Regions from separate parts of the Zhaonella formicivorans genome, predicted to be linked through region 3. Evidence: riboswitches for the same ligand, from Rfam matches in the RefSeq annotation. Region 3 holds a riboswitch; each other region holds the start of a gene.

Region 1 (5,811 bases), 110 kb from region 3:
CCTACCCCCACGGGGTCCAGGATCACAGGAATTCTCCGCTTATTTGCCTCTTTCCCCGCTAAAAGCATGGCTTCCATTTTGCCCTTATTTAAAGTACCAATGTTTAGGACCAAACTTGCGGCGTGAGTTACCATCTCCTCCACTTCCCCTACGTCATCAGCCATAACGGGGGAGCCGCCCAGAGCCAGCACTATATTAGCGCAATCGTTAGCCGTAACATAGTTAGTAAGGTGGTGTATTAGGGGCCTTTCCTTTCTTACGCTTGATAAGATTGCTGCGATTTTTTCATATATTTCCAATTTCCAACCCACCCCAAGAGAGCAACGTAGATTATTGAGGTCAGAACCATCACGGGAACAGTAGTCCCCAAAATAAAGTCAAATCTGATCAGCATATAATACAACCCAATTCCTATTAGCCAAACTAGCATAGAGCCCCAGTTGATCAGCAGCTCTTCACTGATTTCCCGTTTTTTTCTGGTGATAAAATAATCAGTAAATAGTATTGCAAAGAGCGGAGCAAAAACTGACCCTATTGCATAAAGGAAATTTTCATACTGCTCTATGGGTACAATCACAGCAATAATAGTACCTATAATCCCCATGACAATAGCTACATTTTTCTCATTAAGTTTAGGGAAAATATTTAAAAACGTTACCCCAGCAGAGTAAACATCCAGAAAAGTAGTGGTCACTGTGGATAAAATAATAATGCCCAGCGCTGTAAATCCTAAGTTAGCTGCTATCATAATGGCCCCCGGTTCGGGATTGGCAAAGACGATCCCAGACACCATGCCGATGAGGTACATCCAGGAACTGCCCAGGAAATATCCCAAGAAACTGCCCAGCACAGCTCCCTTGGTATTTTTAGCGAACCTGGTATAATCTGCAATCAGCGGTAACCACGACAGGGGCATAATGACATTAAGCTCTAAAGCAGTTCCGAAACTGATTTCTCCCTCTACTTGAGCAGTAAAAAGCTCTCCCTTTTTGAAGACCACGTAACTTAGTACAATTGTCAGCAGAAAGAGCAATATCACTGCAGCCGCATTCAGCTTTTTAAAACCTGTCTGGCCGAGCATGATCCAAAGAATAATTAGCATCCCGATGACAATGCTCCACAAAGTAACATTGTCAAGAGACCACAGCATTTTGCCGATGATGTTCACGGAACGACCTCCGGAAATAATCATCACCGCCGTCCAGCCGATAAGCTGTAACATATTAAAAATGGAAAAGAGATAAGAGCCGTATATCCCAAAGGATATCCTGGTTGACATGATAGCCGGGGCCTTTGTATTGGCACCAATTATCCCTCCCAGAGCCAAAATGCCAACGCCGATTGCGTGTCCTAAGAGAATAACCAAAAGTCCAGTGCTCAACCCCAAAGGGGCTAAAAGTCCCCCAGTCATGATTTCCGCAATGGAGATGGCTGCACCAAACCACAGCAAAAAGAAATTAAACACCGACAAACTGCCTTGTCCCTCTATATTCATTACAACACACCTGCTTTCTTATATAAAATATAAAAATGATTCGTGGGCCCAACTCCTTTTCCAATAGCCAAAGAATGCTCAATAGCAATCGTGATGTATTGTTTAGCCTTCTCTACTGCCTCCGGTACGGAATACCCCAGTGCCAAGTTAGAGGCAATAGCAGAGGATAAAGTGCAACCGGTGCCATGGGTATTTTTAGTATGGATCCGATGGGATTTGTAATGATGCATCTCTTTACCGTCAAAAAGCACATCAACGGCCTCTTCATCCAGATGCCCCCCCTTGACCAATACGTTACGAGGGCCCATTTGAAAAATCACTTCAGCAGCTTCTTCCATTTCTTGTATATTTCTAATCTCCATCCCTGTAATAGCCTGGGCTTCGTGAATATTAGGGGTAGCAATGACTGCTAATGGCAACAGTTCCGCAATTAAAGCTTCTTTAGCTTCCGGCTGCAAGAGATTAAAGCCGCTTTTAGAGATCATCACCGGATCCAGCACCACGTTCTTAGCCCCGAACTTCACCAGCCCATGGGCAATTGTCTTAATGGCATTTTCTTGTGAAACCATGCCGATTTTAACCGCATCTACCTGAATATCCTCAAATACCGCAGTTATCTGCTTTCCAATGATCTCCGGTTCTATATCCTGGACAGCCCACACCCCTTGGGTGTTTTGCGCCGTTACTGCAGTAATTACGCTCATGCCAAAAACACCATGGGCGGAGAAAGTTTTCAAATCAGCCTGAATCCCCGCACCGCCGCTGGAATCAGAACCCGCAATAGTTAACACTTTTTTCAACTTATACCTCTCCCTTCGTGAGCTCCTTTAATGCTTTGTTTCTTTCAAAAAGACTTAAGACCAAGTAGCCGATTATGCTTCCCCCTACCGTACTCATTAAAAAGGGAGCTACATAGAAGAAGGCGGCTACATCCTTACCCAGTAAGAGTTTAGCAATGGGGTACGCAGCAAGGGCTCCTAAAATACCCGTACCAAATATTTCGCCCAGAGCGGCCCATAAATTGCTGTGGGTACCTCGAAAGAGCAGCCCTGCCAAGAATGCCCCCAACATGCTGCCTGGAAAAGCTAGCAAAGAGCCGGTACCCAGTATATTCCTCAAAAGAGAAATGGCAAAAGCGTTGGCAACAGCATACCAGGGCCCTAAGAGTACCGCTGACAGGACATTGATGGCATGCTGCACGGGAAAAACTTTAGCTGCTCCCACAGGAATGTAGATAAGGTGGGCAGACAAGGTGCCGATAGCCACAAGCATGGCAGATAAAGTAAGGCTTTTGGTTTTCATGCAACTTCTCCTCCTCTTTACCTTTAGCGCTGCAGGCAGGGGGTGCCAGTGAACTTCATCAGTGGAAGTATTTTCCCCCCACTTATGCTGGTTAAACCAATCGGGTTCAAAACTTCCGTTGTCTTCCACTTAGATAAGCAGGAGGCTTGTGGAGTTTAGAACGGGAAACAAAAGCACGAACCCTGATTCAGGATTCGTGCTGAAGATGCGTAAATGAGATACACTAGCTGACTTTCCTCCGCTGGCATTATCCAGATCAGGTATAAGGGTTTAAGATATCATCGGATCTTTATCTCAGCCGGCCTCACCCAGCTCCCCTAGCGCTAAAAGATATTTAATTTTCTTTAAAATTATTCTAGCATAACTCTACTTAATCTTCAATATTTTTCCATAGGCGTAATCCTCATCTTTACCTCCTGGCTTTGCAAACATCAGCAGTAAGACGAATACTCCAAAAACTGTGATAAAATCCGGAACCCTCTCCTATTTCTTCCAAAATTCCTGTCATAAAAAGTTAATCTTAATATAAAATTAGAAGAAAATCCTCAATAAATAACCAATGGATGTATGATCATGTCTTTTTATAAGTTGCAAAAAAGAGGCAATCTATGCGCAGCTATGAAGATAAAACTTTGGAAAAAAGTTACTGCAGGTGCTGGAGGCTGCTCGTGTTGCCTGTGTATTACACTGACAGGATTAACCATATAAAAAAGGACTCGTGCAATTTCGTAAATCGACGAATCCCTTACATATCTGGTGCCCGGGACCGGAATCGAACCGGTACGGGATTTGAGGTCCCGCAGGATTTTAAGTCCTGTGCGTCTGCCAGTTCCGCCACCCGGGCAATATTTATTTGGAGGCGACGCCCGGATTTGAACCGGGGAATAAAGGATTTGCAGTCCTCCGCCTTAGCCACTTGGCTACGTCGCCACATAAAATGGAGCGGGAAACGAGATTCGAACTCGCGACCCTCGCCTTGGCAAGGCGATGCTCTACCACTGAGCTATTCCCGCATCAGCAAAGGCAAGGCCAAATCCCTGCCTGGTATTTTAAATGGTGCCTCAGGGCGGAATCGAACCGCCGACACGAGGATTTTCAGTCCTCTGCTCTACCAACTGAGCTACCGAGGCAAAACTATGGCGGAGCCGACGGGAATTGAACCCGCGATCTTCGGCGTGACAGGCCGACATGTTAACCGCTACACTACGGCTCCTCATGGTGGGCGATGACAGGATCGAACTGCCGACATCTTGCTTGTAAGGCAAGCGCTCTCCCAGCTGAGCTAATCGCCCTTGTTTACCGGAACAGAACTTATTTTATCTCATTCCGGCTAACTTGTCAATAATTTTTTATTCGTAATTCTACGGTAATTCTACGCACTTTGCCGTTCAGAACAGTTCCTATTATAGCATGGGCTAAAAACAAAAGTCAAACACTAACCCTTAACTGGGACCTTAAAACGCTAAGATAGCTTCCCGTACCAGTTTTGCCGCAAGCAAGGCTGTGCGCTGAGACTGATCGACCATAGGCAAAACCTCTACAATATCCATTCCCACTACCGGCAACTTGCTCATAATATTAATAGCCTTAATAATTTCCTTGGCAGTACATCCTCCCGGCTCAGGAGTGCCTGTACCCGGCGCAAATGCAGGATCAACTACGTCAATATCGATGGAAATATAGACTGGACTGCCTTTCCAATTCTCCACAACCTGCTCCAGCGGACCAAGCAGTTCATCTATAAACATGTTGGTGTGCTCCCGCGCATACTCAAACTCTTCCCTGGTTCCCGAACGAATACCAAACTGGTAAAGCTGCTTTTTGCCAAGCAGCTCCGAAGCATACCTCATTACAGTAGCATGAGATTCCACTTCACCAATATAATCACAGCGCAAATCAGCGTGGGCATCAAAATGTAAAACTGCCAAATCAGGATACTTTTTCACCATAGCCTTAATAACAGCCAATGAGATTAGATGTTCTCCGCCCAGGAAAATAGGAAACTTCCCGTGTTCCACAATTTCACCCGCCGCCAATTCTATCCTGTTTAAGCTTTCTTTCACGTTGCCAAATGGCAAAATCAGGTCACCGTAATCATAATAGTTATAATCCGCCAGTTCTTTATCCTGATAGACACTGTACTCCTCCAACCCTGAGGAGACCATGCGGATAAACTGGGGGCCGTTACGGGAGCCGGGGCGAAAGCTTACAGTAAAATCCATGGGGGCTCCTATAAGTACAAATCTGGATGTGTCGTAGTCATCGGAACTCCCCATAAAAACTCCGGTACGCTCCGTTAGAGGCATTCGTATCCCCCCTATTTCAATAAATCGCCCACAAACTTAGGTAAAACAAATGAAGCTTTATGTACTTCAGGAGTGTAATATTTGGTGTCTAATTTTCTTAATTTAGACATATCAAGCTTTTCAGGGTCATAAACCTTGCTGCCCATGGTAAAGGACCATAAGCCGCCAGGGTAAGTAGGTACATTGGCAGTGAACAGCTTGGTAATGGGGAAAAGGCTACTGATATCTTTAAACACCCTGCGAATCAGGTCTTTATTATAAAATGGCGACTCAGTTTGCGCTACGAAAATACCATCGTCTTTCAGCGCCCTGTGAATAGCAGCGTAGAAGTCCTTGGCAAAGAGACCTACTGCAGGACCAACTGGGTCGGTGGAGTCTACTATTACGATGTCATAATAATTTTCTTTTTCTTTAATATGCTTTATTCCATCCTCTACCAGTACCTCTACCCTTGGATTGTTGCCGGCTATAGCTACCGAGATTTCCGGCAAATATTTTTTGGCAGCCTCGATGACAGCCTTATCAATCTCCACCAGGGTAGCCTTTTCAACGGTGTCATGCTTGATCATTTCCCTGATAGCTCCACCGTCCCCGCCACCAATAATCAGCGTTCTTTTCGGGTTAGGATGGGTATTTAAGGCTACATGGGTGATCATTTCATGATATACAAATTCATCTTCAATAGTAGTTTGAATGGCCCCGTCCAGT
Region 2 (5,811 bases), 660 kb from region 3:
GGCAACTTCCCGGGCATAATCCCGGTACCGGTCCAGCCCCTCCAGCTCCGTATAGATAAAAACTACGCGCTGGTAGTTGCTGTACATCTGATCAATAAAGGATTGGGCCAGCTCTTCGCCGTAGTCTTTGGCATACCGGCGGAACTCGGCAAGGGGCTCGGCTTCCTGGTCAATCCAACCTTTACTCAAATAAATGGTGGCGGGGAATTGTTCAAATTCCCGGTCATAAGCTGCTCTTGAGCCGAGGAGGAGGCTGATGCAGTCATGGGTTTTTGGCACCACCAGGGTATGTTTGGGCGATCTAAGATGGGCTGTGCCATTGGAACATAATCCATAACCGAAAAGCAGGGTGTCAAATTCCTGGGCTGCATCAATCCGCTGCTGCAGTTCCCTGGTTAATTTAGTAGGGACCCGGTGCAGCGCGTATTCCAGAAATTCGCATTCCAGTTCCGGAGGCTTCACCGCCAGCACCTCATCCTCCATAGTTTTGCAGGCAAAAATCTTACACTTCATAAATCTTTCCCTCTATGTCATCTTAGGTTATGCGTTTTTCTTTTACAACAAATTATGTCATAATTCAGATAATTGGCCGGAGTATATTATAAGTACATATATTAAGTACATATATTATAACTTGCAGTTCATTTCCTGCACAGGGAAAAAAACGGCATGTCAGGTAAAATACCTGTTTCTATTGGGCAAGTTTCCTGCCTAGACCATAAGCATAAAGCAATTGCCGGGCCTGGGTTATTACAAGTATATTTTTTTCCTAGAACTGCACAATATTTTAGGTGGTGAAGATTTAGACAAGTGGAAGGAGACAACCTGTGAAAATTAAACCAATAAACAAGAAATTGAAGCTCTATGGGTTTAATAACCTGACCAAAACGCTGAGCTTTAATTTGTATGACATCTGCTATACCTTAAGTCCTGAACACCAAAAGGAATATATTGAATACATAGACGAGGAGTATAACGCGGACCGGTTAGTAAGCATTTTGACAGATGTGGCTAAAATCATCGGTGCCAACGTGCTCAACGTGGCCAACCAGGACTATGACCCGCAAGGGGCAAGCGTTACCATGCTGGTGGCAGAAAATGAGGTGCTGCATGAACAGCCGGTGAATGTAGTTGATAATGAGTCACCGGGACCTTCGTCGGAAGCGGTTGTGGGACATTTGGACAAAAGCCATATTACAGTCCATACTTATCCGGAAAGCCATCCCTACAAAGGCATTAGCACGTTCCGTGCTGACATAGACGTTTCCACTTGCGGCCAGATATCACCCCTTAAAGCCTTAAATTATTTAATCACCAGCTTTGAACCGGACATCGCCATTATCGATTACCGGGTCAGGGGGTTTACCCGGGATGTAAACGGCAAAAAATATTATATCGACCATAAGATTAACTCCATCCAAAACTATATGACCGGTAAAACCCGGGAACTATACCAGATGATCGATGTAAATATTTATCAGGAGAATATCTTTCATACCAAGATGATTCTTAAGGAATTCGATTTGGACCATTATTTATTCGGGACTGCCAAGAAAGAACTGCCACCGGCAGAACGGAAAAAAATCAAGCAGCGCATCAAAAAGGAAATGCTGGAAATATATTATGGTAAGAATATGCCGACAGTCAGGGGCTAATTGAAAAATGTTTCGAGGAGTTGATTATATGCTTCCAATTCCCAAAAAATTTTTTGTGACTAGCGGCTGTGCGGAAGGTGATTCTGAGTTAACTGCTTTTGACGGGGCGTTGTTAAAGGCCGGCATCGGAAACATAAATTTGCTGAAAGTCAGCAGCATCCTTCCCCCCGGTGCCCAATTTGCGCCCGGTCTTGAGTTCCCAGCGGGGGCCATGGTACCTACCGCTTATGGTACTATTGTCTGCACCGAACCGGGTACCACGATTGCGGCTGCCATAGCAGTGGGCCTATCTGAAAGTTCTTTCGGAATAATTATGGAGTTAGTAGGCAAACTTACCAGGCAAGAGGCGGAAGAGAAAATCCAAGGCATGGTTCAAGAGTCTTTTGCCATGAGAAAAATGGAATTGAAAGAAATTAAAATCTCGGCAGCAGAACATACCGTACAAAAAATAGGGTGCGCTGTGGCAGCGGCACCCATGTGGTATTAGCAGTTAAAAAACTGCTTCCACAACCTCTTACCTTTATTTGTATTTTTTGCTTGTTTTTGTATTAGATATAGGCTAAAATAAAGATAAATTTAAATAAAACTGCATCTTGCACTAGGGGAGCTGAAGAGGTCAGCTGAGATGAAGAACCGATGAATTCTTTGACCCTTGAACCTGATCTGGATAATGCCAGCGTAGGGAAGTGACGCGTATCATGTACAAATTATTTTGTACGTTGAATTGTTAGCACAAATCTCACCTGGGATTTGTGCTTTTTATTTTGGCGTTATTTCCCGGAAAATGACAACTGAATTAAGCTGGTAACCATTAACTGGGGGGGATCCTTATGTCTAACTAAGTGTTAATGTGTTCAAAGCTATTCTCTTTTTTGAATTTATCCTAAGAAAGGTGTGAAGACAATGACCCAACTGGAAGCGGCTAAAAAAGGTATTATCACGGAGGAAATGGAGAAAGCGGCCCGGTTCGAAAAGATATCTGCGGAAGAACTGCGGGAAAAAATCGCCTCAGGGGAAGCAGTATTACCCTGTAATGTAAACCACAAAGGAATTACCCCTATGGCTGTAGGGAAAGGTTTATCTACCAAGGTAAATGCTAATCTTGGTACATCCGATGCTTATCCGGAAGTAGAAAAGGAACTGGAAAAATTGCATGCAGCCATTAAGGCAGGAGCAAATTCGGTGATGGATTTAAGCACAGGAGGAGATATTGACCAGGTTAGAAAAAAGATTATTGAGGCCAGTCCTGTGATGGTTGGTTCTGTTCCAATGTATCAAGTTCTGGTGGAGAACCAGAGAAAGGGCAAAGGCATGATTGAAATGACGGCAGATGATATTTTTGCCGGCATTGAAAAACACTGTGCGGACGGTGTGGATTTTATTACCGTTCACTGCGGTGTAAATTTGGAAGTCATCGAGGAATTAAAAGAAAAGGGTAGAGTTATGGACATTGTTTCCCGGGGAGGATCTTTTATCACGGCTTGGATGTTGCATAACCAAAAACAGAACCCCTTATATGAAGAATTCGACCGGCTTTTGGAAATCGCTAAAAAGTATGATGTTACTCTAAGCCTTGGAGATGGGTTAAGGCCCGGGTGTCTGGCAGATGCTACCGATGCTCCGCAAATTCAAGAATTAATGATCCTGGGAGGACTGGTAAAAAGGGCAAGGGAAGCAGGAGTTCAAGTGATGGTAGAAGGTCCTGGCCATGTGCCTCTAGACCAAATTGAAGCCAACATGAAGCTGGAAAAGACATTATGCTATAATGCGCCTTTTTATGTGTTAGGGCCTATAGTGACCGATGTAGCACCGGGGTATGATCATATTACCTCTGCCATAGGCGGCGCTATAGCAGCTTCGTCAGGCGCTGACTTTCTCTGTTATGTGACACCGGCGGAACATCTTGGCCTGCCTACGGTGGAAGATGTGAAAGAGGGGGTAATTGCAGCCAGGATCGCAGCCCATGCCGCCGATATTGTCAAAGGTGTAAAAGGCGCCTGGGAGTGGGATCTGGAAATGGCCAAAGCCAGGAAAGGATTGGACTGGCAAAAGCAAATTGACTTATCTATGGACCCTGAAAAAGCGGCTAAAATGCGCAAAGAGAAAAATGAAGATGATCAGGAATGCTGCACCATGTGTGGCAAGTTCTGCGCCTACAAGCTGATCAGCGAATATCTGGGAACTACATTTACAGGTTGTTAAGTTTACAAAGATGAAAAAGGCTGTATTCCCTTTAGAAGAAGATAAACCCCGCGAGGAATGCGGGGTGTTCGGTATCTATGCTCCCGGTGAGGATGTTGCCCGTCATACTTACTACGGGCTCTGTGCACTCCAGCACCGGGGGCAGGAAAGCGCGGGCATAGCAGTAGCGAATGGGCATGAAATCAAAATCCACAAAAATATGGGATTGGTAACGGAAGTTTTTGCTGAAGACATCTTTAAGCAGTTGAAAGGTAACTTGGCAATTGGGCATGTGCGTTATTCCACCACCGGGGAAAGTTCAATAGCAAATGCCCAGCCCTTAATATCCCCTTATAATTCAGGGAGCATTGCCTTAGCTCACAATGGACACCTGGTTGATGCAGTTGTCGTTAGATCCGGTCTGTTGAAAAAGGGACTGACTTTGCAGACAACCAGTGACAGTGAGGTTCTTTTAAAGTTTATTGCCAGTTTTAGCTCCATTTCGTTGCCTGACGCGTTGAAAAAATGCATGGCAAAGCTGAGGGGAGCTTATTCACTGGTGGTGATGACCGAAAAACAATTAATAGGCATGCGGGACCGGAGAGGGATGAGGCCACTCTGCCTGGGGAGGTTTGGTAAGGGTTACGTTCTGGCTTCCGAGACCTGTGCCCTGGATAGTATAGGTGCTGAATTTATAAGAGATATCAAACCCGGCGAAATAGTTTGTATCGACGAAAACGGTCTTAACTCCTTGCAGGTAACTCCTGCCTGCCACCGCAGCTTGTGCATTTTTGAATATATTTATCTGGCCCGCCCGGACAGCATAATTGACGGCGAGCAAGTGAAAACGGTGCGGCTGGCCCTAGGCCGGCAGTTAGCCCGGGAATGCCCTACTCACGCAGATGTGGTAGTGCCTGTACCTGATTCGGGAAAGCTGGCCGCACTGGGTTATGCCACAGCATTAGGAACTCCCCTGCAAGAGGGTCTCAAAAAAAACCTTTGGGTAGGTCGTAACTTCATTCAACCTACCCAAATCCTAAGGGAAAAAACCATTAAACTCAAATTCCGACCGGTCAAGGAGGTTGTTCAAAGTAAAAGTGTGGCACTGGTGGATGATTCCCTGGTACGCGGTACTACCGGTCGCCAAATCGTTAAAATGTTACGGGATGCGGGGGTTAAAGAAGTGCACTTGCTGGTGAGTTCTCCACCTATACGCTATCCGTGCTATTTCGGAATAGATATTTCAGACCGGAAGCAGCTGCTGGCTGCCAGATATAGCCTGGAAGAAATAAAAAGCTATATCGGAGTTGACAGTCTCCATTATTTAAGCCTGGAAAACGTGTTGCAGGTAATGCAGGCCCCGGCTGAAGAATTTTGCTTGGCTTGTTTTAACGGAGAATATCCAATTGAGATAGCTGCTCTCGGAAAGTGCTATAAGATTATCTGATCCGATCAATAGGAACTGCAAAATGGGTTGAAGGTTGCAATTATTACTTGCAACCTTTTCTTTTACATGATACTAAAGCAATTTTTATAGCTTACTATCTACTGCGCCCCGTTTGTTAACGGTCTTTTATTATACTACTTTGTGAGAAAAGCAAAGGTTAGGCCGAAAATTATTGTTGTATTTTTATACAATGAAATGTATAATTATAAACATCATGGGAAACAGATATTAATTTAAACAAGTATCCAGTCCCTTGTCTGCGGGAGGTTGTAACAATGATTAAAGCAAGCATAATCGGAGCCACAGGCTATACAGGAGTTGAGCTGGTACGCCTGTTGGCCGGCCATAGAGAAGTGGAGTTGGTGGCTTTAACTTCACAAAGTTACGAGGCTGAGGATTATACAGCAGTTTATCCTAATATGACCGGTTACATAAATAAAAAATGCACCGCCCAAGACGTGCCGGAAATAATCGGGGCCAGTGACGTGGTTTTTATCGCGCTGCCGCACGGCCATGCCGTTCCGGTGG
Region 3 (5,811 bases):
GACCGGGTAGCTGTGATGTACGAAGGAGAATTTATGGGTGTTTTGCCCATAGAAGAAGCTGATTTAGAAGAAATCGGTCTGATGATGGCTGGAGCAAAAAGGCTTGGGGGTGTAAGCGCTTGAGTTCAATAGTACCAGTTAAGGAACAAAGAAATTTCAGCCTAAGCTTTGAGAAAAGGTTGCAGACCCCACCTCTCTTGGGTCTTATAGTTCCTGTTGTTTCTGTCATACTTGCTTTAGTTTTTAGCGGCATTTTTTTGTCCTTAACCGGACATAGTCCTATAGAAATTTACCGGGTTATGCTGGAAGGTGCCTTCGGTTCATGGTACGGCTTGTCAGAGACCGTGGTCAAAGCCATACCTCTTATTTTAACCAGCCTGGGTGTGGCCATTGCTTTTAAGATGCTGCTTTGGAATATTGGGGCTGAAGGCCAGCTGTATATGGGTGCCTTTGCTGCCAGTTGGGTGGCATTAACCTTTCCAAACCTCCCTGCTTACATCATGCTGCCGGCTATGGTTATCGCCGGTATGCTGGCCGGCGGACTGTGGGGGTTACTCCCTGCTATTCCGAAAGCGGTATGGGGTGTTAATGAAGTAATCACAACTCTAATGCTTAACTACGTGGCTATCCTGTGGGTGGATTATCTGGTGTACGGCCCATGGAAAGACCCCAATGGTTTTAATTTCCCCTTGACCGCTCCTTTTGTTGACGCAGCTACTTTACCTTCCTGGGGCACCACTCGTGTGCACTTTGGTTTGGTTTTTGGCCTGGTGGCCGCAGCAATCCTCTATGTAGTTCTGCAGAAAACCAGATGGGGTTATGAGATCCGTGTTATCGGAGAAAGCACCAAAGTGGCCAAGTATGCCGGGATGAATATCGCCCGTAACATCCTGCTGGTGATGTTTTTGAGCGGAAGCCTGGCGGGTCTTGCAGGCATGGCTGAAACTGCTGGAATTACTCATCGCCTGCAACATGGGTTTTCTTCAGGGTATGGTTATACTGCAATCATTATTGCCTGGTTATCCCGTTTGAATCCTTTGGCAGTAATCGTTGTTTCTTTTTTATTTGGGGGATTGCTGGTGGGAGGATATACCATTCAGAGCAGTGGACTTCCTGCCGCCACCGTTTCCATGTTGCAAGGCGCGATTTTGTTCTTTGTCCTTGGGGGAGAAGTCCTTACTCGCTACAAGATCAAGTTGGGTAAATAAGGGGGAGAAAAATGGAACAGTCAATAATTATTGCAATCCTTGCTTCGGCAATTGTATCTGGCACCCCTATTTTGTTTGCTGCTCTTGGAGAGATCTTGACCGAGCGAGCAGGGGTCCTTAATCTAGGTGTGGAGGGCATGATGTTGGTTGGAGCCGTTACCGGCTTCATGACTACTGTGGCTACTTCTAACCCTTGGCTGGGGGTAGGGGCTGCCGCTCTCAGCGGAGGTGCGCTAGCTTTAGTTCATGCCTTTTTATCAATCACCTTGCGGGCTAATCAGGTGGTTAGCGGTTTGGCGCTGACACTGTTTGGCACCGGGTTTAGCGGTTATATAGGCAAGTCCCTGGTTGGCGTACCTGCGCCAGCTACTTTTAAGCCTGTAATTGTGCCTTTTTTAGGCAACATCCCTGTTTTAGGCGAGATTTTTTTCCGTCATGATTATCTGGTGTACATCACTTATCTCTTGGTGCCACTACTTTGGGTTTATCTTTATAAAACCCGCTCGGGCTTGAATTTAAGAGCCATCGGGGAAAATCCGGCAGCCTCCGATGCCCTGGGTGTAAATGTGTTTTTCTTAAGGTACCTATATGTTATTGTTGGTGGCATGCTGGCCGGGTTGGGCGGAGCATATTTGTCCCTGGCTTATGCTCCCACTTGGTTGGAGAATATGACAGCCGGGCGCGGTTGGATTGCAGTAGCCCTGGTGATTTTTGCCTCCTGGGACCCTGCTAAGGCCCTTGTTGGAGCTTATATATTCGGGGGTGTCGATGCTATGGGATACCGCCTGCAAGCTGTAGGTGTATCCGTTTCCGCTTTTTTCCTGAAAATGCTGCCTTATATACTGACGATTGTTGTCTTAATCATTACAACCAGGCAAACTATGAAAAAGCACGTTGGAGCACCGGGAGCATTGGGTTTAGCATATGATCGGGAAGAACGGTAAAAACCAATTTTAGGAAAAAAATAGCTTGCATTTTCTAAGAAGGCAAAATAAAATATAGATAAGCAACTGAATAGTATACCGCTAGGGGTGTCGGTAGCCCGGCTGAGAGAAAGGCGCGATGAAGCCTTTTAACCCTTGAACCTGATCTGGATCATACCAGCGTAGGGAAGTGACATACTTGTTAAGTTAAAGCCGCATCCAAATCTCGCTGGATGGGGCTTTTTATTTTACAAGTTTAAGCAGTTGTTCAAAAAAATTAATTGGCATTTATATTTTAGGAAAGGAGGGAACTGATGTTCATTACAGTCAATGGGAAAAAAGAAAAACTGGAGCGGGAAATTACTGTTTTGGAATTTTTACAGACTAAAGGTTTAAACACTGGTTCCTATATCCTGCTCTACAACGGCAGCCATTTAAAACATGAGGATTATGGTTTAACGGTTTTAAAAGAAAATGATCAGTTGGAAGTTTTGCGTTTCGTTGGAGGAGGTTAAAATATGGAAGACTCTTTGTTAATCGGTGGACGGGCTTTGAATAACCGGCTGTTTATCGGTACGGGCAAGTTTCCAAATAAAACTATTATTCCCGAAGTTATTAAGGAGTCTCAGAGCCAAGTGGTAACCATGGCCCTTCGGAGAGTGGATTTTGACTCGGAACAGGAAAATGTTTTAAATTATATACCCAAGAGCTGTATTTTATTACCTAACACCTCCGGAGCCCGCAACGCCGATGAAGCGGTGCGAATTGCACGGATAGCCAGAGCCGCGGGCTGCGGTAACTGGATTAAGATTGAAGTTATTTCTGATAACAAATATTTGCTGCCGGATAACTACGAAACAATTAAAGCTACGGAAATCCTGGTTAAAGAAGGATTTGTTGTTTTGCCTTACATGAGTCCTGATTTAATGGTGGCAAAAAAACTGCAGGATGTAGGAGCTGCTGCTGTTATGCCTCTGGGGGCTCCTATTGGCACTAACCGGGGACTTAAAACTAAAGAGTTAATCCGAATTTTGATCGAAGAAATTGAGGTCCCTATAGTGGTAGATGCCGGCATTGGCAAGCCCTCTGAAGCAGCGGAAGCCATGGAAATGGGGGCTGCTGCCGTGCTTGTCAATACGGCCATAGCAACGGCCGGGGATCCGGTTTTGATGGCGGGAGCATTTAATCTAGCAGTACAGGCCGGCAGAAAAGCTTATCTTGCTAAAACAGGGAGAACAAAGTATTATGCTGAAGCTTCTTCACCTTTGACCGGTTTTTTGACATATGAAGAGGCAATTTAAAGGGATTTTTGGTGAGAAAAATGAGCTTTTATGAATGTTATAATGCATACAAGGATTTTGACTTCAACAAGTTTTGGCGGGAATTAACCCCTCAAGACATTGCCGGTATTCTGACAAAAGACAACATATCAGTTTGGGAATACTTGGCACTCCTATCGGAGACTGCTGAGAGTTTGCTGGAGGATATGGCTAAAAAGGCCCACAAGCTGACTAGGCAGCATTTTGGTCCCACCATCCTACTCTACACCCCTTTGTATCTTTCTAACTACTGTGTTAACCGCTGCAGTTACTGCGGTTATAATGCCGCAAATAAGATTCGGCGTAAAACCCTTACCATCCAAGAGGTTGAACAGGAAGCCCAGGCCATTTCCAGTCAAGGTTTAAGGCATATTTTAATTCTGACCGGTGAGTCTAAATACCATGCACCGCTGGACTATATAATGGACTGTATACATGTTTTAAGAAAATATTTCTCCTCTATCAGCATTGAGATTTACCCCTTAGATACCGAAGAATACCGGCAAGTAATTGCCGCAGGTGTGGATGGGCTGACTATTTATCAGGAAGTTTACGATGAAGGGGTGTATGACGATATTCATTTAAGCGGGCCTAAAAAGAATTACCGTTTCCGATTGGAAGCTCCGGAAAGAGCTTGTGAGGCCAAAATGCGTTCAGTTAATATCGGCGCTTTACTGGGACTTAACGACTGGAGGAAAGAAGCGTTCTTTACAGGATTGCATGCCAAATATCTACAGGATAGATACCTGGACACGGAGATCAGTGTATCAGTACCAAGGCTCAGACCCCATGCAGGCAGTTTCCAACCGAACGCAAAAGTAACCGACAAAAATGTGGTGCAATACATGTTGGCTTTGCGTTTGTTTATGCCCAGGCTTGGGATCACGGTTTCGACCCGGGAAAGAGCTGAGTTCAGGGATAATATCCTGAGGCTTGGAGTTACCAAAATGTCGGCTGGTTCTTGCACCAAGGTGGGGGGGCATACTTTGGAGGAGGCAGGAGAGGAGCAATTTGCCGTTTCCGATACCCGGAGTGTGGAGGAAATACGGGTAATGCTTTTGCAAAACGGGTATGATCCGGTGTTCAAAGATTGGCATCCTCTCACCGAGGATGTAATTAAGGGGGAAGAAAATGCGGGCGGAAACTGTGCAGAAAATTTTTGATACTGATTTGTATGCTATTACCGGGGAAGAATTCTCTCGAGGCAGGGGTAACTTGGAAGTAGTAAGGGAGTTAATTGCTGCGGGAATAAAAGTAATACAGTACAGGGAAAAAGAGAAGAAAGCTTTATACAAATATCAGGAGTGTTTAAAAATCAGGGAGTTGACCAAGGCTGCCGGAGTCACATTTATTGTCAACGATGATATCGATATAGCCATGTTGGTTAAGGCCGACGGAGTGCATATCGGGCAAGAGGATCTTCCCATTGAGAAGGTGAGGGAACTGGTTGGTGCCGAGATGTTAATAGGTTTGTCCACTCACTCCCCGGAGCAAGCCCAGGCTGCTATGAAAAGAGGTGCTGACTATATCGGGGTAGGCCCTATCTACCGGACTGCTACCAAAAAAGATGTTTGTGCCCCGGTTGGTTTGGAATATTTGGAATATGCCGCAAAAAACGTTTCAATTCCCTTCGTTGCCATTGGGGGAATTAAGGCGCACAATATCAGGGAGGTGCGCCAAAGGGGCGCCCGTTGCATTGCCCTGGTTACAGAAATTTTGGAAGCCCCTGATATCAGAGCTAAGGTGAAAGAATTACGGGAGTTATTACAATGAAACATTTATTAGACGCGGCTAGGATCTATTTTGTGGATTTTGATGGGACAATAACCAAGCAAGATACTTGTGCAGCCATGGTCCAGGCTTTTGCCGGCGAAGGAGGACAAGAGATTGAAGCCCGCTGGGAGAGGGGTGAAATCAGTACTGAAGAATGTGCAAAGGCGATTTTTGATCTGTTTCAAGCTTCAGAGGAAGACTGGCGGGAATTGATGAGCGCCATGGAGATAGATGAGACATTTCAGGATTTTTTAGTGTACTGCAGGTCAAGACAAGAGGAACTTTATATTTTAAGTGACGGCTATGATTTAAACATTGCGCAAATTTTATCAAGGTTTGGCCTGGAAGATATTCCGTATTTCAGTAACCAACTGGTGATAAAAGGGAACAAGTTCACCATAAGTTGTCCCCACCAAGAGCAGCGTTGTAAACGCTGTGGAACATGTAAAAAATCACTTCTAAAAAAGCTGAATAAACAGGGAAAAGTTGTTGTCTATATAGGTGACGGGACTTCTGATATCTGCGTGGCCGGTGAAGCTGATATCCTTTTTGCTAAAGGGAAACTCCTGGACTATTGCCGGCAAAAAG
Region 4 (5,811 bases), 1.6 Mb from region 3:
TAAATCTAAGCCGCACAAAAAAAGCGGTGAATTACTGCAAGGAAAAGCCAAAGGCAAGGTAGGAAACACGAGACAATTGGATGCTTTGAAGCAAGAGGTGGCGGAAATCGGGTTGAACTCCAAAATAGAGATGGACCGGGAAAGAGGAGCTACCTCTCTTTTGAAAAACCTGAAAGCCAATAAAACAACAAAATAGTAAGCTGGGGAATCCTCCCCAGCTCAGGCTGTCGACAAACTATTATCAGCCAGCATGTATTATGGAGCGGGACTGGTTTCCACAGCCGTCGGCAGCTATGCTGCCGGTAACGGCGTAGGAGCTTGTCCAGAGCGAAATAATACATGCTGGCTTAGTCTACAAGCTGAATTGGGGAATATCCTCCCCAGCTTTCTTTATATGCCCAGGTGTTTCCTTCGCTCCATGATGAAGTTTTCAATGCCGTCTGCCACTTGGACCGGGTCGTCGCCCAGAGCCACCCTGCCGCCGGTTATCTCAACCAAATCTTCAGTCAAGAGCTTCACCAGTTCCGGGGCTCCGGTGACCGGTGGGGTCGGTGAAAGGTGGGTATACAACCCGAAGGCCAAAGCAAAAATTCCATCAATAGTCGCTTTTTGCTCCATGTATTGGGGAGCAGTCACCGCCACCGGCAAATCAGCCGTATCCACATCTAATGCTTTGGCAAGCTCACTTACCAGAACAGCTATGCGACCGGTGTCGGTACACGTACCAAAGCTCAATACCGGTGGAATGTTCAGGGCGCGGCAAACTTCTTGCAACCCCTTTCCAGCCCATTCTATTGCCTCCAAGCTGGTAAAGCCGGCAACTTCCAGCGCCTGATTGCCGCATCCTCCCGAAATCACGCAGATGTCTCTTTTGATCAGTTCCCTGGTTAACTCGGTAGTCATGTAATCATGGGGACCGTTGGCCAAAGTAGTGCAGTTAACAAGTCCCACCGCACCCTTCACTTTTCCTTCGGCAATTACCCTAACCAGAGGTTGGATAGTGCCTCCCAGAGCTTTCAAGATGGCTTCAACGCCAAAACCGGAATACCCCTTTTGAATTCTTTGGGGCACTCTGGGCTCTACCTTACCTTTGCGCTTTTTGAAATTTTCAATAGCTGCCAAAAGCATATCCCTGGCCTGACCCTCTACCTCTTGCGGCTTATAATCATAATGCTTCTCCACGCCTGGCACCCGTACCAGCCTGGTGGTTGACGCCAGGGTTACCTGATATTTCTCTTGGTAAGGAGCAAGGTAAGGGGGCGAGCAGTTTTCACTCATGCCAAAGAAATCAACAGCCCCTGTAGCCAGTAAAGGCTCAATGGCAAGCCAGTTTCCTGTCAAACCTCTAAATACCTCATCTACCTCGAAACGCTGCACTATTTCCTGGCCGCTCTCAATAGAACCAATAACTCTCAGTCCCTTAGCACCGGCTTGCCTTGCTTCTTCCTGGATTTCAGGATCATGGGCTTTCATCACCAGGGCTGCCCCGGTGAATGGTTCATGCCCGTTAAACACCACATTGACATAATCGGGATCTAAAATACCCAGGTCGTACTGCACTTCGTGGGGATATGGAGATCCTAAAATGATGTCAATGGCCCACTGCCCGGTCAGTTGGGCCCCGTAAATACATGCAATTCCGAGGCGCAGTGCTTTACGGGCCAAAGAAACATAATCGCCATCCACATTGGTAAGACAGCTTGCCGCTGTGTCTTTAATCTCATGCAAGGGACCTGATGGATACAGGGCAAGCTTTCTCCAGAGTTCAACCCTTTGCCGCGGGGCAAATACGTCAATCACTTTGGAGGGCTCATCATAGCCGCGGTGCAGTTCCCAATGCAGAAAATCCGCCAATCTTATTGCCACGTCATTCACCGAACCGGAAGTGTCCAGTTCCAACTGTTTGGCAAAGTGATACATTTTTTCTGTATCTTTGATTTTGTAGGGGGTCTGTCCTAAGGCGGTTGCCTTTAAAGTCCTGATTGCTTCGTAAGCCTGGTAGGAATAAGTAGATGTACCCATGACATTGCGCAAGAGCATATCCCTCATTGCCATGGCGTTACGGTCTATGCCGCAAACCCCCAGTACCGCCTCGGCCTTATCAGAAATCCGGCAAGGGCCGTTAGTGCACAGTTGACAGCTGACCCCGGCAACACAAAAGTTGCAGCGAATTTTTTCCTGGGGCGAGAACCTGTCAAAAGTGTTTGATATTTTGTCCTCTTTCAAGCGCTCATACATTTCCTGAACGGAAGGATGTACACTGACTTTTTCCGTGGTAAATTTCATCAGATCACCTCTCTAGTTTTTTCGAGGTTAGTATTTCCACTAGCCTGCAAAAAATGCTGGAATCGGTGACAAAAAAAGAGGGAAGCTGTATGCTTCCCTCAGACCGTCGACAAAGTATTATTAGCCCTCGCACAATTGTAACCCTTGTACCGCTGCTCCAAAGACTATCGCCAAGAGCGCTGGCCTGCTCAGGCTCTATGCAAGCCTTATGCACGACCGCATAAGGGCGACTAGACTTCTGCCGGCCCTAAAGGACTGGAATTTCTATGCATTATGAAACATAATGCTAGAAATTCTGGCGCGCTCACGCTTGGCACAAGCCAAGTCTTCTTTACGTTTGACTTCCAGCGGCACGCGGTGACGCGACTTCCTATCGCTCCACCGCTCTCGCGGCGTCCGTGCCGCTCGTCCGCTTCCAGTCAAACTCTTCGCAGAGCGCTCTAAGGCTTGTCATAATGTCGCAGCTACACACAATGGATTACAATTTTTGCATTTGTCTACAAGCTGAGGGAAGCCGTAAACTCCCCTCTCCTAATCATACTTCTAAACAAGTAATAACAAGCTACATCTGCTGAGCAACAAAATTTTTCAAGGGCTTATAAAGCACTCCCACTACCACAACAGAAATCACCAATTCGGGCAACAGGTAAGCGCCGTTATACAGGATTGAATAAACCCAAGGATTCATGCCGGGAGGAGCGTAGGATGCCCAGATAATTACCCCCGAAAGCACATGGGAAACGAAGCGGCCGAAAACAGCCAAAACTACTCCGGCAAAAGCCCCGGCATAGTTTTTTCTGGCCAAGCCGGCCAACCCCAGGAGCCCGAATGCTACCACATAATCGAGTAAAATTGAGAGTATATGGTAAGAATATTTTGGTCCCAGGATAAACTGGAGCGCCCCGTAAACCGCTCCGGCAAACAAACCAGGCCCGAGTCCCCACCTGAGGGCATAAATCATCACCGGCACCATGCTCCCTGCCGTTACAGACCCCCCGTAAGGGGCTTCGAAAATTTTTACATAGCTCAAAATTTGAGCTAAAGCAATTAATACTCCTGCCTCTACCATCGCTTTAGTCGACAGTTTCCCCATAAGATACCTCCTACAAATAAAAAAATGCTGCACTGGATAATGCAGCATTGTAAGTAGCTATAGTTTCCCTACGCTGGCATTACCCAGATCAGGTTCACGGGTCGTGAGTATCAGTAGGAACTCCCTCTCAGCCGGACTCATCCAGCACCCCTCACCTATGCAGTTCTAGACATATTTTACCATAAAGCTTTGTATTCTTCAATTATATTTTTATCTTTGTCGTGTTTATCTTTGTTATCAATAATCTTAATTCTTAATTCCCATATTCACAGGGAATCAGGCTAACGTACTCATCCAGCTTGGCATCGGAAAGGCAGGCTTCGATGATCTGCCGGCCAACGGGATGCAACTCAGATGTCAGGAAATGTTGCAATTCCCGCTTAAAGAAATCAGTCAGTATTTTGGCTCCGGCTTGGTAACCTTCCTCCCCTACCTCCGGCTGCAGGTCAACCTGGAGGAACACTTTGGGCAGGTAGGTCCCGTCAATCTTCAGCGAATCCAGAGCATATCCCAAGAGAGGGCATTTGGCGGGAGTCAATTGTTCTTTCCTGAATTTGGAACTGCCGCGCCGGGCAATATACTCCCTGGCCATCCATTCAGCCATAAAGCCCACTCTAAAGACACCTATATACTGGTTGGGAATCAAAATGTACCTGGTGCTTGGTGTATCCATAATTTGCTCCAGCAGGAGATTGGCCTGGTCCACCATTTTCCCGGTGGCAAAAGGCCAGTAAGAACCTACCCCTTCGCTGGTCATGCCCTCTGTATCAGTAATGCTGGGGTTGGAATGTCCCCTGGGGGCAACCAGCCTCCACAGCCAGGCGAGGCTAGGCGGCAGTACATGGAACAAGCCGATAATGCCGTAGTTCGGATTATCCCTGGTGCTGGGCGGGGTCCTTACCCCGAAACTGCGAATGTTGACTTCCACCGGTTCATTGACAGTGTTCGGGAAAAACCTCCTAGGAACAATGACCCTGGGGTTTGGGCAGGGTTTCCCCGGTTCATCCAGGGTGTGCTCCCAGATCAAGCAGGTCGAACCCGGTGCAGCGTCAATATTTAAAAAGATCAAAGGAGCAGGCGGGTGGATAGTTAATTCCTCAATTTGGGGATCAGTACCGTACTTTTTAATATGGTCAACCCTGATAAACCAGCCCGCTTCGGCATCGGTTACAACCAGCCGCTTTTTGCCGTCCTGCAGCCCTGGAGGACATAACGCCATGTCATCGGTCACAGGCTGCAGTTCAGAGCTGTCTGAAATTTCCAGGTAATGCCTTTCCCTGGTCACAATATTTTCTCCCAGCAGCACCTTACCGTCGGCTTCCCGGTGAAACTGCTGGAGCATCTCGCTCTTACCGCCGCCGCTGGCCCCTTCATGCATTATGGTAAAAATATTTTCGTAGGGAGTGATAACTTTAACGGTGGATCCATGCAGAGTAACCCAGCCTTCTGTTTCCCCGATGTTTAACAGCACGCCGTAAATGCCTTTTTTGGCGCTTGGCCCCGGATAGAGATTATAGGAGAAAAGCTCATGGATGTTTTCTCTCCTGTTATGCACCACCACCTGCTTATTGTCGAAATGGGTGTGGCGGAAAGGCGGCGCCACACAGACGATAGCTTTCGGGGTGAATTCAGGAGGGATACGGTCGGGAGACAAAAACTCCTGTAAATCAGCCAAAGCCGCTGCAAAAAAGCCGGCATTGGCGGGAGCAACCAAAAGGGCCGGGTACCCTAAGGTTGAGCCCCCTGCCATAAAAGGCAGCACAATCAGGGGTTGCTGCTCCAGCCACTCAAAAGTTGCCGTGCGCAGCGGTTTGAAATCCTGACCGAAACGGTCTTTGTACCTCTCTTTATCCGTCTCCCCTTTGTCAGCAACAACCATGCAATCAGGATCTCTTCTTCTCATGTAAATATCGGTATAATTTACGGCTATGCCGTTCTTGCAGCGGGTAACGGTAGCTTCTACAATTCGCCCGATACCTGGGATGTCGTAAGCAACCTCATAAAAGTCCTTTCCTTTATTGCCTAGGGCCAGCTCCAGCAATTCTTCCCTGCTCCCGGGGATAATTACCTCGGTATTTTGTAAAATGTGCAGCAAATCCGGAGGCAACTTAAATTTAGCAAACATCTCTGTCATCTGTTCCTCTCCTCTCAGTACAAACCTACGCTGTACTTTTTTATTGAAAAAGCCAATAATAATAAGTACAGGCACTCATTATCATTGGCCTAAAAACTCTGATTTACCTGACAAAAACCGGCTAGCTAAGTTTATAAATTTTTATTATCATAACAAATCAGAGCATATCTTGCAATCCATTCCCGTTAAGTATACTGCATTACAGGCTGGAAATGCTCCTATGGGTTATTTAAAAATTCAACTTTCGCAGAAACAAAAAGCTAATTTTTCCTTGAAACACTGGTTGAGCAGTCTGCCG

The links. Region 3 has a riboswitch for thiamine pyrophosphate ahead of thiS (sulfur carrier protein ThiS). Riboswitches for the same ligand answer to the same signal wherever they lie in the genome.
Region 1: it holds a riboswitch for thiamine pyrophosphate, as region 3 does, so the genes downstream of both, thiW (energy coupling factor transporter S component ThiW) here and thiS (sulfur carrier protein ThiS) in region 3, are expected to answer to the same signal.
Region 2: it holds a riboswitch for thiamine pyrophosphate, as region 3 does, so the genes downstream of both, thiC (phosphomethylpyrimidine synthase ThiC) here and thiS (sulfur carrier protein ThiS) in region 3, are expected to answer to the same signal.
Region 4: it holds a riboswitch for thiamine pyrophosphate, as region 3 does, so the genes downstream of both, thiT (energy-coupled thiamine transporter ThiT) here and thiS (sulfur carrier protein ThiS) in region 3, are expected to answer to the same signal.

Annotation. Positions count from the first base shown of each region.
Region 1 is NZ_CP085524.1:470,079-475,889, reverse strand. Features, by position in the region: gene thiM (hydroxyethylthiazole kinase) at 1-299, opposite strand, end outside; gene cytX (putative hydroxymethylpyrimidine transporter CytX) at 257-1,495, opposite strand; gene thiD (bifunctional hydroxymethylpyrimidine kinase/phosphomethylpyrimidine kinase) at 1,495-2,295, opposite strand; gene thiW (energy coupling factor transporter S component ThiW) at 2,297-2,797, opposite strand; TPP riboswitch at 3,014-3,126, opposite strand; tRNA gene EYS13_RS02365 (tRNA-Leu) at 3,552-3,641, opposite strand; tRNA gene EYS13_RS02360 (tRNA-Cys) at 3,652-3,727, opposite strand; tRNA gene EYS13_RS02355 (tRNA-Gly) at 3,736-3,810, opposite strand; tRNA gene EYS13_RS02350 (tRNA-Phe) at 3,852-3,927, opposite strand; tRNA gene EYS13_RS02345 (tRNA-Asp) at 3,935-4,010, opposite strand; tRNA gene EYS13_RS02340 (tRNA-Val) at 4,014-4,089, opposite strand; gene speB (agmatinase) at 4,252-5,103, opposite strand; gene speE (polyamine aminopropyltransferase) at 5,115-5,811, opposite strand, start outside.
Region 2 is NZ_CP085524.1:3,011,846-3,017,656, forward strand. Features, by position in the region: gene EYS13_RS14790 (DUF1638 domain-containing protein) at 1-513, opposite strand, end outside; gene speD (adenosylmethionine decarboxylase) at 828-1,655, shown strand; gene EYS13_RS14800 (pyruvoyl-dependent arginine decarboxylase) at 1,684-2,142, shown strand; TPP riboswitch at 2,246-2,357, shown strand; gene thiC (phosphomethylpyrimidine synthase ThiC) at 2,559-3,857, shown strand; gene purF (amidophosphoribosyltransferase) at 3,868-5,283, shown strand; gene argC (N-acetyl-gamma-glutamyl-phosphate reductase) at 5,559-5,811, shown strand, end outside.
Region 3 is NZ_CP085524.1:361,218-367,028, forward strand. Features, by position in the region: gene EYS13_RS01790 (ABC transporter ATP-binding protein) at 1-123, shown strand, start outside; gene EYS13_RS01795 (ABC transporter permease) at 120-1,208, shown strand; gene EYS13_RS01800 (ABC transporter permease) at 1,220-2,152, shown strand; TPP riboswitch at 2,226-2,337, shown strand; gene thiS (sulfur carrier protein ThiS) at 2,446-2,646, shown strand; gene EYS13_RS01810 (thiazole synthase) at 2,650-3,432, shown strand; gene thiH (2-iminoacetate synthase ThiH) at 3,453-4,613, shown strand; gene thiE (thiamine phosphate synthase) at 4,582-5,223, shown strand; gene EYS13_RS01825 (MtnX-like HAD-IB family phosphatase) at 5,220-5,811, shown strand, end outside.
Region 4 is NZ_CP085524.1:1,942,815-1,948,625, forward strand. Features, by position in the region: gene EYS13_RS09580 (hypothetical protein) at 1-196, shown strand, start outside; gene cooS (anaerobic carbon-monoxide dehydrogenase catalytic subunit) at 391-2,286, opposite strand; gene thiT (energy-coupled thiamine transporter ThiT) at 2,849-3,379, opposite strand; TPP riboswitch at 3,428-3,541, opposite strand; gene EYS13_RS09595 (DUF4914 family protein) at 3,633-5,513, opposite strand.